3 regions of the Brevibacillus sp. MER 51 genome follow, and region 3 is predicted to be linked to each of the others. Evidence: predicted binding sites of a transcription regulator. Region 3 holds the regulator's gene; each other region holds the start of a gene.

Region 1 (5,018 bases), on a different contig from region 3:
CAAAAGTCTGGAGTCACAAATGACAGTGAGAAGTTGAACAAGATTTTTTCGCTGACCGGATTGAATGTAAAGGACAAAGACAAAACCTATACCGCGCAGCTCGTCAAAAAAGTAAATCACTCTTGGGGAACTGAGTACCGTTATCGCATTCCGTTGGGCCGCAGCTTTGAGGATTACCAGGCAAAGTTTGCCCACATTCAAGATGGGTTGAACAACCGCAAAACCACGTTGTCATTTTCCTTTACTGACATAAAAACCATCGATCACACTAGTCCCCTACTCCCCCAACTTAAAGCCCTCCTTTCGAAGAAAAAGACTGCCAAAAAGGAAGTCGAGCTTTCGTATGATGGGTTTCTCAAGGTGAAGGTTTACAGTCAACCGATGCCATCCCTAGTCAGATTCGAAGAAGTACTCGCCGCTGGCAATTGGAAGGTGCCTGTCGGCTTGATCAGAGAAGGCAACTCGATTATCCATCATGATTTCGAACAGATTCCCCACATGGTTGTTGGCGGCGCAACGCGGTATGGGAAGAGTAACTTTTTGAATCTGATCATCACCACTCTACTAACTCAACAGCCGGACAGCGTACAATTCACGTTGGTCGATTTGAAAGGCGGCGTGGAGTTTTCGGACTTCCGAAACGCAAGACAAGTGATCAACTACGCAGAAGAACCAGAAGAGGCTGAGAAGGCTCTGCGCACGCTTGTCGAGGATATGAGGAATAAACAATCGGCCCTTAAACAGAATGGCTACAGGAACGTTCAGGATGCCAGAGAGAAGGTTAGGCACTTCATCATAGTGGATGAGGTTGGGGAACTGAATCCGGATGAAGCCGTCACCAAAGAGGAACGCGCACTCAAGGAACGTTGCCAAACATACCTAAGCCAGATAGCAAGACTGGGAGCAGGTTTAGGATATAGGCAAATACTTGCCACTCAATACCCTACTGGCGATGTAATTCCGCGCCAATGCAAGCAAAATAGTGACGCCAAGCTATGTTTCCGTGTGCAGACAGCCACCGCCTCCCGAGTTGTCCTGGATGAAACTGGAGCTGAAACTCTTCCTGAAATAAAGGGCCGCGCGATATACCAGACAGCCGATAAGAGACAAATCGTTCAGACTCCTTTTATTGATCCACAGATCACTCGCAAGGTGGTGCAGCCTCATATCACCATCAAATCCAGAAAGGAGCCGCATGATGCAGACAACAGCTGTGAAACGCATAGAGAGGCAAGAACAAATCCTGCACAGTCTGGACAGATTCGGTTTTTTGAGTAGGTCACATATCCAACGGCTACACCGTCTAGGAGGCGACAGGAACGCTCAAAAGGTTCTCAAGCAAATGGAAGAGTATATCCAATCTTTCCGCGAAGAGGAATACGGCACAGTGTACTACCTCAGTCGAGTTGGACGGCAAATGATCGGATCGCAAAAGGTTGTGCGGCGCAATTTGCAAACCAAACACACACTTATGCGTAACGATTATTACTTTTACATGGGCTGCCCCGTCAATTGGCGGAATGAGATTAAGGTGACAGACGGCAAAACAACGCTTGTAACCGATGCTTTATTTACGAAGAATAAACGCCACAACTTCCTTGAAGTCGACAACACACAAAGTATGGCTGAGAACAGCGCAAAGATAAAACGCTACAGGGAAATGCTTGATCGAGGATTGTTTCAGAAGGAGTTTGGGTACTTTCCTACCCTGCATATTGTAACGGTCAGCAGAAGTAGAGTCAGACGCTTTACGGAGCTGTGCGAGGGATTGCCTGTTGAGGTGTGCCAGATAAACGACATCATGTGAGGAGTGGTCAAGATGGCGAGGACAGAAGTTATCAAATTCCGTGATTTTATGGATGGTACTTGGAATATACCAAAGCCTAAAAAACGTGATGTGAAGAGGATCACAGATGCGCTGATTAAAACAGGTGCCATGGTTCCGCTCGCTCTAGCCCCTGCATTGCACGCGAGTGCAGCTGAAAGCATCCCAACTACCGCTACACAAGTCGTAGCCGGTGCAACATTACAGGTCCTAGCTCATGCGCTTGATCCGTTAACACAAATACTTGTGGCCATTTCTCTGCCAGTAGCTTCAGTAGTCATGATAGGCGGATGCTTCTTCTTTATGTTTGGTCAGTCCGAACGGGCTTGGTCAACAATCCAAAATTCCGGATTGGGATATCTGCTTATTCAACTCTCTCCCCTGTTCATTAAGGTGCTAGAGCAAATCGGAAAAAGCATATAAAAAATACCTGCCCCCTCAATATGGAGACAGGACCGTTCTATGCTGCTAGGATAAATTCGACGAATACTGGTGAGCGTAGCATGCCACTCTTTGTCCAGTTTCGTATTTTAACTCGTGCTTTTATCTGCGGCTGGATGTAAACATAATCGCGATCCTCACCAGTAATCAACTGTTTCGCCACCCCATAAAACGCCTGCTTGTGAGCAGGAGGAACGCCGAGCTCAATAACACCTGCTGGTCGACCGTTGTAATGTGCCAACCATCCGAAGTCACCTTTTCGCCATCCGGCAATATGAACATCAACATAGCTATAGTTGATGATCTTTAAGAAGTCGTCTGTCCGCTTATCAGCATGGTATCGCCCATCCTTTTTCTTGGCGACTATACCCTCCATGTTCCGATTGACAATTGCGTCCCATAAGTCCTCACCGCGTCCGTCAATGTACGCAATTTTGCTCATGGTCGGAGTGTCCGTTATTGCCCGGTCCAGGACAGCTTTGCGTTCCATTAACGTGAGCCCTCTAAGGTCAACTCCATCATAATGTAGGATATCGAATACAACGTAGGATATCGGCAGACGCGATCGATTCGACTGGAATCGCTGCATAGTTAGCTCGAAGTCCGGAATGCCAGTATCCGGGTCCATCACTGCCAGTTCTCCGTCCATTACAATGTCAGGACCATCTGTTATGAGTTCAGGGTACTTCGCCGTGACATCATTGTTGTGCCTTGTATAGAGTCGCGTCTCGCCGTTTCTTCGGGATAGAATCAGGCGGTGGCCGTCAATTTTAGGCTCGAAGACATAGCGGCCGTCCGAAAATGGTTTATCAGCTTGCTCTAGTAACATCGGGTATATAAAATCCATATAGCATCACCGCTATAATTGTATCAATACTACAAGGGACATGCGCTGGTAATTACTCGTAACTCACCTTCATAATATCCAAAAATGGTATTTTCCGAATTGCTCCGTTTTCCTCTACATGAACTAGCCTTGTCCGCGAATCAAGAACTGTGATCCGCCCTCTGACTTTTTCAGACATTCCCCAAACGGTCAATGCCCTTTCGTCACCATCATCCTTTGCTTCAACGAGTTGGTTCCCTAACTCCTCTAATTCAAATTCATCTCTTGTAGGACGTTTTGGTATAGCTGCCTTTGCCATAGAGCCCTCCTTAATCCGCTTTTACGGCCGTAATGTGATCCATAGATATCCACTGGCTATCTTCATCAGTCACAAGCTTTATTCTCCTGCCGTTCTGATCGATCCACTTAACAACACCCCACATCGTGCACACGGTCCCCAAGTTGCCTTTTACTTGCTTCCACCAAGTTACAGTAATAGCATAATCCGATCGCGCTGAATCATTGATAATGTAGTTTAAGGATTCCAGTTCGTCTTGCTCAACAATAGGCATAGTTACGAGCTTGTCATCTTCCTTCATCTGTAGATACAATGCTCGTTGCTCCGGCAGCACAAAACGCATTGAAAAAGGATTTTCTATCTTAGAGGCCATCTCAACACACCGTTCCTTTCCCAAGTCTCGAACACTTCCATCTTATCAGGCTCAGACCTATGCCACTCAATGTATTCCTCTTTCGTAAGAGCATCGAGTATTGTCATGATTCCGCCACGAGTTCGACCTGTCTTGATGCATAGTTCGTCTACAGTTGGTGTCCTTCTTCGTCCTGCCGAATAGTTTCCGATTACTCGCAGGACTTTCCTCTCGATATCAGACAACAAACCGAATCACTCTCCCTAAACAAGAACGTTTGTTCCTATTTTATGACGAGTGACGAAAAAAGAAAAGCCCCACTTTTTAGTGGAGCAATGCCGTGCCAGTCTCGATAGGTCCGAATTTTAATATTTTTTCCCAGCTATCTGGTGGCCCATACATTTGCCAACCAGGTCCGCCGTCCAAGCTTATTTCCCAATCAGGACCACTATCCATCTTTACGCCTTCCCAATCAGGCCCTGAAGTTTTCATAGCCCACCCCGGACCATCATCAAGTTTCATGCTTTCCCATTCTGGGCCATCTTGCATCTGCCATTCCGGGCCTGCACACAGAACTTGTCCTCTTTCATCAGCGTCAAAAAGATATGGTCTTTCTCCAAGGTCAAAACATAGCACGGTGCAGCGTTCGCCAAAATCAAAACACATTGGGATTCCGCGTTCGCCAACATCTCTTAAATCGTAGGTCATTCTATCACCTCGTTTTTTCTCAATCATACAATTGTTGCCAAAAATAAAAAAGCCCCTCACCCAATTAAGGGCGAGGGGAAGACAGAAGTTGATCAACGATACTGACGATTTGGAGTTGCAGGTCTTCGCTCAATCCGATGGAAGCTGCGGCGATGCCGAGGGCACCAGTAAGGATCAGTAGCACGCTCTTTTTATTGTTTCTCAGCCAGTCTTTCATACAGTTACACAACCTTTCAATTTCACGGTTTTGGGTTCCTGTACCCACTCCACTTGCAGACCAAGGGCAGTAGCCAAGTCACGAGCAGCTGCATAAGAGGTATCAGCTTCGATAGTCACTGTCAGCTGTTTGCCGTTAACTGTCACGCCCTTATTGTCTGAGCACCATCCTGGCGTGACTCCTAGAGCTTCTGCTACCGCACGCACCGGAAGAGTTGAGACGCCATTGTTGAGGTAGCCATGCACTGGAAGCAGTTTGCCGTTAATCTCGATGGAAACTTTATCAACAAGTTTATCAACAGGTTTTACCTCTGGCTGTGGACATTCATTCGCATAAAAATCGTCAACATAC
Region 2 (5,018 bases), 120 kb from region 3:
TTCTATGACGCAATTCTTCACGCATTTGTTGAATGATCGCATGAGAGAATCCCTTGCGCATCAGCATGGACAGCAGCTTGCGTTCTTCCTCGGGGTTCGGGGCACCCTCTATGCGTCGCGCCTTCTTTTCTATCAATGCGCGGGCAGCATTTAGTTCAGCCTGCCTAGACACGCCACTTACTGCGTCCTCTACAATCGCTCTGTCCACTCCTCGCTGCGTAAGCTCCATACGCAGCATATACGAGCTCCTCGGCTTCAAACGCAACCGCTCGTCTACCCATTGCTTCGCAAATGCTTCATCATCGATATAGCCGTGATCCTTGCAGCGTTGACATATCTCTTCGGCAATTTGCGAAGAAAATCCCTTCTCTACCAAATAAGAATGCAGCTGACTGCTTGTCCGTGGGCGTATACCGAGGTATCGCAAAGCTCCTAAATACGCTTTATGCTTTTCTTCTGCTATTAGGACTTCTCGGCAAAAAGCTTCATCTAATTCTGTTCCCTTAAATAGGTTGTACTTTACCAGTATGTCTTCATGTACGGTAATGGCATACTCGCCTTCTACATCGATATGGTAGCGTTGCTTTTGTTTGATATCTCGATGAACGGCAGTGATCAGGCCGCTCTTCATGATGATTCACTCCTTCGCAAAGCTAAAATAACAGCCTGTCTCATCGACAGGCTGCTGTTTTACTTTCTTACTCCAGATCAAATGTAGGCTCTTCATCTTGCTCTGGGTCATGCTCTGCCTCTACTTCTGGAACAGAACCAGGGTTCAGGCTGAAGTATTCGCGCACTTTCGTTTCAATCTGTGATGCAATGTGCGGATTTTCCTTCAGGAAGACTTTCGAATTTTCTCTACCTTGGCCGAGACGCTCTTCGTTGAAGGAATACCAAGCACCACTCTTTTGCACGACATCAATCTCAGAACCGATGTCGAGAATGCTACCTTCTCTGGAAATACCTTCACCGTACATGATGTCCACTTCTGCAACCTTAAATGGTGGAGCCACTTTATTTTTGACAACTTTGATCTTTGTCTTGCTACCCAAAATGTCGTTGCCGACTTTGATAGATTCCGCTTTACGAACATCCAAACGAACACTCGCGTAGAACTTCAAAGCGCGTCCACCTGGAGTTGTTTCCGGGTTACCGAACATAACACCCACTTTTTCACGAAGCTGGTTGATGAAGATCGCAATCGTTTTGGACTTGTTGATGGCACCGGACAGCTTGCGGAGTGCTTGGGACATCAAGCGTGCTTGCAAACCTACGTGGGAATCTCCCATCTCGCCCTCGATCTCTGCTTTTGGAACGAGTGCCGCAACGGAGTCGACTACGATAATGTCTACTGCACCCGAACGCACCAATGCTTCCGCGATCTCCAATGCTTGCTCACCCGTGTCTGGTTGGGACAACAGCAATTCGTCGATGTTCACACCCAGCTTTGCAGCGTAAACCGGATCCAAGGCATGCTCAGCATCGATAAACGCAGCCTGTCCGCCTTGTCTTTGCACTTCTGCGATTGCATGAAGTGCTACTGTTGTTTTACCAGAAGACTCTGGTCCGTAAATCTCAATAATCCGTCCACGTGGGAATCCGCCCACACCAAGTGCGATATCAAGAGCAAGCGCTCCGCTCGATACAGTAGAAATCTGAACGTTGGATACTTCCCCCAACTTCATAATGGAACCTTTTCCGAATTGCTTTTCTATCTGACGCAATGCACTCTCCAAAGCTGCGCGACGATCTGACAAATGGTACACACCCTTTCAATTTTTCGCTTCTGTTTTGCTTGTCTTCATCATACCTCGAGACAGAAGTGTTTGCCAAGTATTTTTTGCGAACAAATATTCGCATCATAAAAAAGCAGCCATTTCCTGGTTATTCCCAGTGAAATGGCTGCTTTGTGTCATGCACCCTAATTAGGAACGCTTCGCTCCGCGAGGTTTTGCAGGCTCCAGATTGATTCGTTTTCCGTTGATGCGTGTTTGACGCAGTGACTCATATACGAATGCCGCTACCTCTTCTGGAACCTCAACAAATGTGAAGTTCTCGAAAATGTCGATGCGACCCACTGATTTTCCCGGGATACCAACAGATTCAGAGATTTCTCTTACCAGATCCTGTGGCTTCATGTTCGCATTGCGACCTACGTTCAGGAAGAAACGAACCATGCCTTTTGCTGCACCCGTCTCACCAAAGTTGTACGCTTCTACTTCCTGCCCTTGTCCTGTTTCGGTATGGAATGCGAGGTGCAATGCAGCAGCAGCTACTTTTTCAGCCGGGTATTGACCTACGAGAGCATCCGCTACTTTTTGATACATATCCGCGATTGCATCGCTTTCCAAAAGGCTAGTCAACTGTTCGCGCAATTGCTCTTGTTTGCGCTCAGCCACTTCCTCCAGGGAAGGAACATTGCGAGAGAGCACTTGTGCTTTTGTCTGCTTTTGGATAAACATCATTTGTCTTACTTCACGAGGCGTAACCAGCGTCATCGCAATTCCTTTGCGACCAGCGCGACCTGTACGGCCAATACGGTGTACGTAGCTCTCAGAGTCTTGTGGAATATCGTAGTTGATTACGTGAGAAACGTTTCCTACGTCGATACCACGTGCTGCTACGTCTGTTGCAATCAGGAATTCAATCGAGCCTTCGCGGAACGCATTCATGACCTTGTCACGCTGTGCCTGTGACAAGTCGCCATGCAAACCGTCTGCAAGGTATCCGCGGGATTGCAGCACTTCGGACAACTCATCTACACCGCGCTTGGTACGGCAGAAAATGATTCCCAACTCTACATCCTCGCTGTCCAGAATGCGGCAGAGGCTCTCTACTTTGTTACGGTCAAACACTTTGTAGTATACCTGTTCGATCAATGGCGCCGTTACTTCTTCACGGCTCACCGCAATCGTTTGCGGCTGTTTCATGTAACGGGTAGCCAAACGCTTGATTTCTGGCGGCATCGTCGCAGAGAACAGCAAGGTTTGACGCTCTTCCGGCATATGTGTGATGATCGTTTCGATATCTTCGATGAAGCCCATGTCCAGCATTTCATCCGCTTCATCCAAAACGAGTGTATGTACGTGATCCAGCTTCAATGTTTTGCGGCGCAAGTGATCCATGACACGGCCAGGAGTACCTACAACGATTTGTACACCTTGACGGAGTGCACGAATTTGATGTCCGATCGATTGTCCGCCATAGATTGGCAGCGTACGAACTTTGTTGTATTTGGAGATGCGCAGGAGCTCTCCCGCAACCTGGATAGCCAGCTCACGAGTGGGTGTCAGCACGATCGCTTGAACACGATTGGCAGGCGTAATCTTTTCTACAAGTGGAATCCCGAATGCAGCAGTTTTACCAGTACCTGTCTGTGCTTGACCAATCAGGTCTCCGCCATCCAGAACTTTTGGAATGCAAGCTGCCTGAATCGGTGATGGCTCTTCGAAGCCCATATCGTGAATCGCTTGCAGAATAGATTTATGTAAAGGAAAATCAGAAAAAATCGTCATGAAAAAATCACCTTTCTTTTTGCATTTGCAGCGCATAAAACAACGCGTATTTAGCGGCACGCCCAACAATTGCATGCCTTCTTCCGGCAAGGCGCAGCTCTTTTACAACTGTGGGTATTCCTTCTGCCGCGATCCCTACGTAAACAAGACCAACAGGCTTGCCCTCGGATGGATCGGGGCCAGCTACTCCCGTGACAGAAATCCCGTAAGTAGCTCCCAGCTTTTCTCGTACATGCTCAGCCAGCAATTGAGCTGTTTTCTCACTGACTGCCCCATCTGTTTGCAAAATGGAATCAGGTACTTCGAGTAGCTGATTTTTCACTTCATTGGTGTAGCAGACAACCCCGCCACGAAACACATGCGAGCTTCCCGGTACAGAGGTAATCAACGAGGCAATTGCTCCTCCTGTGCAGCTTTCTGCACAAGCAATCGTCTCATTTCTTTTTTTCAGCTCAGCAACCAGCATATCATGCAGCGACGAGTTCTCGCCCATCCCGTACATATACTGGCCAACACGGCTGAGAATTTCTTTTTCTACAGGCAAAATCAGGGCTTCCCCTTCTTCGACTGTAGTAGCTCTTGCCGTAATCCGCAGCGTTACTTCGAATTCTTTGGCGTAAGGCGCGATCGTTGGATTGTCTTGCTTTTCGATCAAATCGAGCAGTTTTTCCTCCAAAGCGGATTCGCCTATCCCGTAGAAGCGGAGTACATGAGAGTGAAACACTTGTTTTTCGGGGAGCAAATCAGTCAAGTAAGGCATCACGTAATTCTCCACCATTGGATACATCTCACTTGGTGGTCCCGGCAACAGCACGAACGTACTACTGTCATGACGGATCGCCATCCCCGGCGCCATCCCGAAATCGTTGGAGAATACATGGCTGCCAGAAAGCACCAGCGCCTGCTTACGATTGTTCTCCGTCATGACAATCCCACGTTGCGAAAAGAATTTTTCAATTCTCTCCATGGCCTCTGAATTCGTTTCCAATCCAATGCCTACATGCCCCGCCAAGGTCTCTTTTGTCAAATCATCTTGAGTCGGCCCTAGCCCACCCGTGAAAATGACGAGATCAGATCGTCCTGATGCCAATCGAATCACTTGTAGCAATCGCTCCGTGTTGTCTCCCACAACCGTATGAAAGTATACTCCCACGCCAATTTCCGCCAGCTTCTGAGAAAGAAACTGTGCGTTGGTGTTAGCGATTTGGCCTAACAAAAGCTCGGTACCTACCGCGATAATCTCCGCTCTCATCTTCCTCATCCATTCTCTTTGAGAGTAGAAAAGCCTCTAAACTAACAGTTTATCACTTGCAAACGCTCAAGAGAAGAGTCTTGTGAAAAAAGAGACCAATACCCGCATTACGAGTATTGGATCACGTTACGATTTTTCGCAAAGTAGTCGTACCCGGAGTAAATCGTGATGATCACCATCGCCCAAGTAGCTACTTCGTCGAACGGAATACCGAAGAACCCAAATGGGAAGTTGCGAATCATGACAGCCGT
Region 3 (5,018 bases):
CCATTCGTACACCCCCCTCGAGGTCCATTTTAAAAACGGTGTCCCCCTTTTTTGAAAGGGGCTATTTGAATTATATAAGAAAATGGCCTGTTTGTGTAACGATACTTACAAAAATGTAAGGAGATATGGAATGCTTATTTACAATCTTTTGAAAGTCACATATAGTGGTGGTATCTAATGTGAAAAGAGGTTTTGATTGAGTATGATGAAACTGATAATCGCTAAGTAAAATTCGAATGAATTTTATATGGGAAAAGGTCAAATGAAGGGCGCCCCTTTGTTTCTTTTTTATACCTTTTTCAAAAGCGATTAGAAGGCATTGTATCTCATTTAAACAAATTTCACGTTTGAGTACGGTATCTATTCTGTTCGGGGTAGGTATCTTCATCACAACGATTAATTTGACCATGAGAAGAGAATTCTTCTTGTGGTCTTTTTTATTTGGAAAGAAGGGATTGCTGAAGAGGAATGAATGATGACAAACAGCACAAACAATGGAATGGGAGGTTTTTACATGGGTGAATATCGATTGATTAGCGACTACAAGCATATCGAAACATACAAGGAAAGCTTTAATAACCTTGCCAAGCAGATCTTTCAGCTCGATTTTAAAGAATGGGATAACAAGGGTTTTTGGAACGACAACTATGTTTGCTATTCCTATTTGGATGGGGAACAGGTTATTGCGAACGCTTCTGCCAGTAAGATGATCGTGACATGCAATGGGAAAGAGTATAAAGCACTTCAGATCGGAACGGTCATGACGCATCCTGCCTATCGCAACCAAGGCTTGGCAGCGAAATTGATGAATCATATTCTTGAAACATGGGAGAAGGAATACGATTTTATATATTTGTATGCCAATGATACCGTGCTCGATTTTTATCCGAAGTTCGGGTTTGAGAGAGTACTGGAAAGTAGTTTTCGTTTATTGGCATCCGATTTGAAAAAGCAAGTGGGACAAAAATTGGCCTTACGTAAGCTGGATGTCGATAATGAGGCTGATTTTACTATTATGAAGGAATTTGCTGCTAAAAGAATCCCCGTTTCATCGAGACTAGGCGTGAAGGATAGCGAGCATCTGTTGATGTTTTACTTTTTGCTTGTTTTTCGGGATGCGATCTATTATCTCGAAGAGGAGGATGTGATTGTCTTATTTGAACGAGAAGACGACCAACTGCATGTATTTGATCTTGTAAGCAAAGAACCAGTTGATATAGAAGCGGTCATCTCTCATTTGGTAACGGCTGAGACTTCAAACATTCAATTTCACTTCATGCCGGATAGTGAGAATAAAAAGATCCAATCTGCATGGATGACAACGACCGATGATGTCTTATTTGTTCGACCCTCGTTAAAAATAGAGGCAGAACATTTTCGTTTTCCGCTTACTTCACACGCATAGAAGGTTTGAAATGACGCGTCAGGTGAAACAGTAAAATAGAAGAGAAAAGCAGGCGTCCAGTATGGAAGGATCTGAGGGAAAAGCATGTGCGGTCGTTTTACTCTCGTAACGAACTTGGAAAAATGGGAGCAAAGCCACGGTACAATATTGCACCGGGTCAGTTCATTCCAGCGATTATTTCTGACCGTGGCAAGCGACGTATGGGTTAGTTGAGATGGGGGTTAGTGCCGTCGTGGGCTGCCGATGAGAAGAGCAGCTACAAAATGATCAATGCATTCGCGCTGAACCATACCACAAGTAAGGGCAAGTTTTTTTGCGGAATACCTTGTAGGGCGTGGATTTGTATATATGTGTGTAGGTTCCGGGCTATGGTAACACCTGAAAAGGTCCATAGGGCTATCGTATTTTGAGTGGAACATCCTGTTCACATCCCAAGGAAGGAAGAGGCTTCGTGAACGAAGGAGGCTCCCCGAGGCTGGGCAAGAAAAGTGTCTGAAGTGTCGATGCTGGCAGTGAATGCGCCTCTGACGGTACTTTCGCTTAGCAGAAAGAGAAGATGCTCTAGATCACAATCGTGAAGGGGCACTTATGGTCGGCTCTTTGATTGAAGATTAATCCTTTCGTAGGAGATGAACTCTTTCACGTAATTCCTGTTCGGTTAACGATTCCAATTGCAACAAGGCCTCAAATGGATCACTACCTGGAATATGAAAGTATCGAGCAAATGCAGGCTCGGTTTTGATGCCGCTTTGCTTCAGAGCTCTGATGTGTTGGTATGCATCCATGCCCCCTATTTCTAGCAATCGTGCTTCGATGTCCATATGACGATAGGCATTTTGCTTTTCGACAGCTAACGGTTGAGCAAACAATTCAAACCAAAAGTCAGCTGTGAAAAAAGAGATAACGCACGTGGGGATACTTTTTATATCTAGTTGAGTCACTTCAAATCCAGGCAAACAGCCAAACGCTTTACGAACAACCTGCTCAAACTGATGCAAATCATGACTCTCGCAAATAATATCCAGATCACTTCCTACAACGTCAATGTTCAATGGGATGGTTCCGGCAAGCACTGGACGGTAATCGGATAGTACTTCCATGAGGTGCGTCTGTTGAATTGCTTCCAACGCCGCTTTTTGGCGTATTGTTCCTCTGCCCAGGTAAGAGAGATCATGCCAATTTCTCATGAGACAACCTCCATGTCTACTTTCTTTTAAAATAGTTTAGACAAAAGTGAATAAGTACGCAACGAAATCGGTAATCACTCGTATACCTAAATGAAGGGAGTGTAGTGGATGGAAATATTTTTGTGGGTCGTAGTTGTGTTGTTGTTCTTGCTTAGCATCGCAGGAATTTTCTTACCCGTTTTACCTGATACGATCTTGCTGTGGGCGGGCTTTTTACTCTATCACTTTTTTATTGCAGATCCGGGAGCGGGATTGCCGGCATCCTTTTGGTGGGGAATGGTCGTTCTAAGCATTCTACTTTACGGTGCTGACTTGCTGACGAACATGTACTTCGTGAAAAAGTATGGGGGGTCAAAGTGGTCGTCCATTGCCGCTGCGGTCGGAATTATCCTCGGGATTTTCGTGTTTCCACCGTTTGGTATGCTGATCTTGCCGTTTGTATTCGTCGTTCTCGTAGAGTTAATGGTGCAGAAGCAATCGATGGAGCGAGCAGTGAAAGCAGGGGTAGGTTCACTGATCGGATTTTTGGGTAGTGCGGTCGTAAAAGTCATCTTGCAAGTTACGATGATCATCTGGTTTTTTATCGCCAGATAACATATAGAAAACGAAAAGGACAGCCGAGGCTGTCCTTTTTTACGTGGAAACTAGTGAATGAGGCGATAGACACCGATGACTTTACCGAGAATGGTGACATGCTCCAGAATGATCGGTTCCATTGTGGCATTCTCCGGTTGGAGTCGGAAGTGGTTCTTTTCTTTGAAAAATCTTTTGACGGTCGCTTCGTCTTCTTCTGTCATGGCTACGACAATGTCACCATTGTTCGCTACGTGTTGTTGGCGAACAATGACGTAATCTCCGTCGAGAATTCCGGCATCAATCATACTGTTCCCGGAGACACGCAGCATGTAGACCTTGTCTGAAGTCACGATATTGTCTGGAAGCGGGAAGTATTCTTCCACATCCTCAATGGCTGTAATCGGTTGTCCAGCAGTTACTTTTCCGATTACGGGCACACGGACGACAGAGTCTTCGAAATTGTCTTGAAAACGATCTTCATCTGATAGCAATTCGATGGCGCGAGGTTTGGTAGGGTCTCGACGGATGAGGCCTTTTTTCTCTAAACGTGCCAAATGACCATGTACCGTTGAGCTGGAAGCGAGTCCGACAGCCTCTCCAATTTCACGTACAGAAGGCGGATATCCTTTATCACGAACTTCCTTTCGTATGAACTCGATGATGGCTTGTTGTCTACTCGATAATTTTGACATAGAAAGACACCCCTGATTTCTCGAACATATTTTCCTATATTATACCATGGGAGCTTGCGTTCGACAAACATAAGTTCGATTCATTGTTGACATGAACGTATGTTCTCATTTATTATGAGTTTACAAGAGGACAGAACGTATGTTTGTAAGGGGGCCATTATCATGAATTCATCGACTGTACGTAATCGTTTCGAGAAAAAAGAAGAACGTCGTGTTCGTTTTGGTATCACGAGAGGTCAAGCTCTCTTGTTTCTTATTACATTTATTCTCTTTTTTTACTTGTTGACCGAACTAGTGTTTGCTTCTTCGCCAATGGAGGAGCCACAAGGCATTGAGGTAACCGTACAATCCGGAGATAGCCTATGGTCGTTAGCCGTTCGCTACTCAGATCAGCATACAGATGTTCGTGACTATATCATAGAAATCAAGGAAGCGAACGGTTTGGATAGCAACAGGATTTACCCGGGTCAGACTCTGATCATGCCTGATATGCCGTAAGTGTTCGGCTGTCTTGCGGGATCATTCGAATGTGGTATAATGAAGCGGCACTACTACAGAGTGGGAGGAACCAGCAGTGGTATCTGACGCAGAAATTAAACGCATTAATGAATTGGTCAAAAAATCTCGCGAAGAAGGTTTGACTGAAGAAGAAAAGCTCGAACAAAAAGCATTGCGCCAAAAGTACATTGACGCCGTTAAGCTTTCATTGAGAGCAAATTTGGATTCCATCCGTTATGTGGAAGACCTTGAAGAAAATAAGCCAAAACAGTAAGATAACAATTACTGATACGACAGACATCCTCGCTTGACGCTAGGGTGTCTTTTTCTGTGACATACATAACGCTTTGATAGCCAGGGAGGGAAAGCGATGGCGTGGATAGCTGTAGCGGTTGGAGGAGCAGTTGGCTCTCTTTTGCGCTACCTATTGTCTTTGCTTGCGAATCAGCCAGGATGGCCATGGGGAACCTGGATCGCCAATGTTTGTGGATCGTTGATCATCGGCATCTTGTTCGTGCTGGGGAAAGAACGTGGCATATTATCTCCAACACTCTACCTCTTATTTGCAACGGGGGTCATGGGAGGATTTACGACTTTCTCTAGCTTTTCCTTGGAAGTGGTCACTTTTTGGGGAGAAGGCCACCTGTTGCGTGGCACTTT

Evidence for each region. Region 3 encodes LexA, which represses DNA repair genes until DNA is damaged. Its sites were predicted from a motif close to CGAACATATGTTCG; they were not measured.
Region 1: the regulator LexA is predicted to act here: its motif matches at 4,013-4,026, upstream of M3630_RS04925 (YolD-like family protein).
Region 2: the regulator LexA is predicted to act here: its motif matches at 1,844-1,857, upstream of recA (recombinase RecA).

Annotation. Positions count from the first base shown of each region.
Region 1 is NZ_JAMAUS010000002.1:143,040-148,057, forward strand. It holds gene M3630_RS04900 (FtsK/SpoIIIE domain-containing protein) at 1-1,278, shown strand, start outside; gene M3630_RS04905 (replication-relaxation family protein) at 1,199-1,807, shown strand; gene M3630_RS04910 (hypothetical protein) at 1,820-2,248, shown strand; gene M3630_RS04915 (ATP-dependent DNA ligase) at 2,286-3,113, opposite strand; gene M3630_RS04920 (YolD-like family protein) at 3,166-3,411, opposite strand; gene M3630_RS04925 (YolD-like family protein) at 3,422-3,787, opposite strand; gene M3630_RS04930 (hypothetical protein) at 4,067-4,450, opposite strand; gene M3630_RS04935 (hypothetical protein) at 4,515-4,667, opposite strand; gene M3630_RS30920 (peptidoglycan DD-metalloendopeptidase family protein) at 4,664-5,018, opposite strand, start outside.
Region 2 is NZ_JAMAUS010000001.1:881,072-886,089, forward strand. It holds gene M3630_RS03595 (RecX family transcriptional regulator) at 1-631, opposite strand, end outside; gene recA (recombinase RecA) at 699-1,757, opposite strand; gene M3630_RS03605 (DEAD/DEAH box helicase) at 1,926-3,515, opposite strand; gene M3630_RS03610 (competence/damage-inducible protein A) at 3,523-4,767, opposite strand; gene pgsA (CDP-diacylglycerol--glycerol-3-phosphate 3-phosphatidyltransferase) at 4,875-5,018, opposite strand, start outside.
Region 3 is NZ_JAMAUS010000001.1:762,568-767,585, reverse strand. It holds gene M3630_RS02915 (GNAT family N-acetyltransferase) at 515-1,405, shown strand; partial or broken gene M3630_RS02910 (SOS response-associated peptidase family protein) at 1,490-1,680, shown strand; gene M3630_RS02905 (DUF4269 domain-containing protein) at 2,017-2,592, opposite strand; gene M3630_RS02900 (DUF456 domain-containing protein) at 2,701-3,186, shown strand; gene lexA (transcriptional repressor LexA) at 3,237-3,860, opposite strand; gene yneA (cell division suppressor protein YneA) at 4,023-4,358, shown strand; gene M3630_RS02885 (DUF896 domain-containing protein) at 4,435-4,632, shown strand; gene crcB (fluoride efflux transporter CrcB) at 4,729-5,018, shown strand, end outside.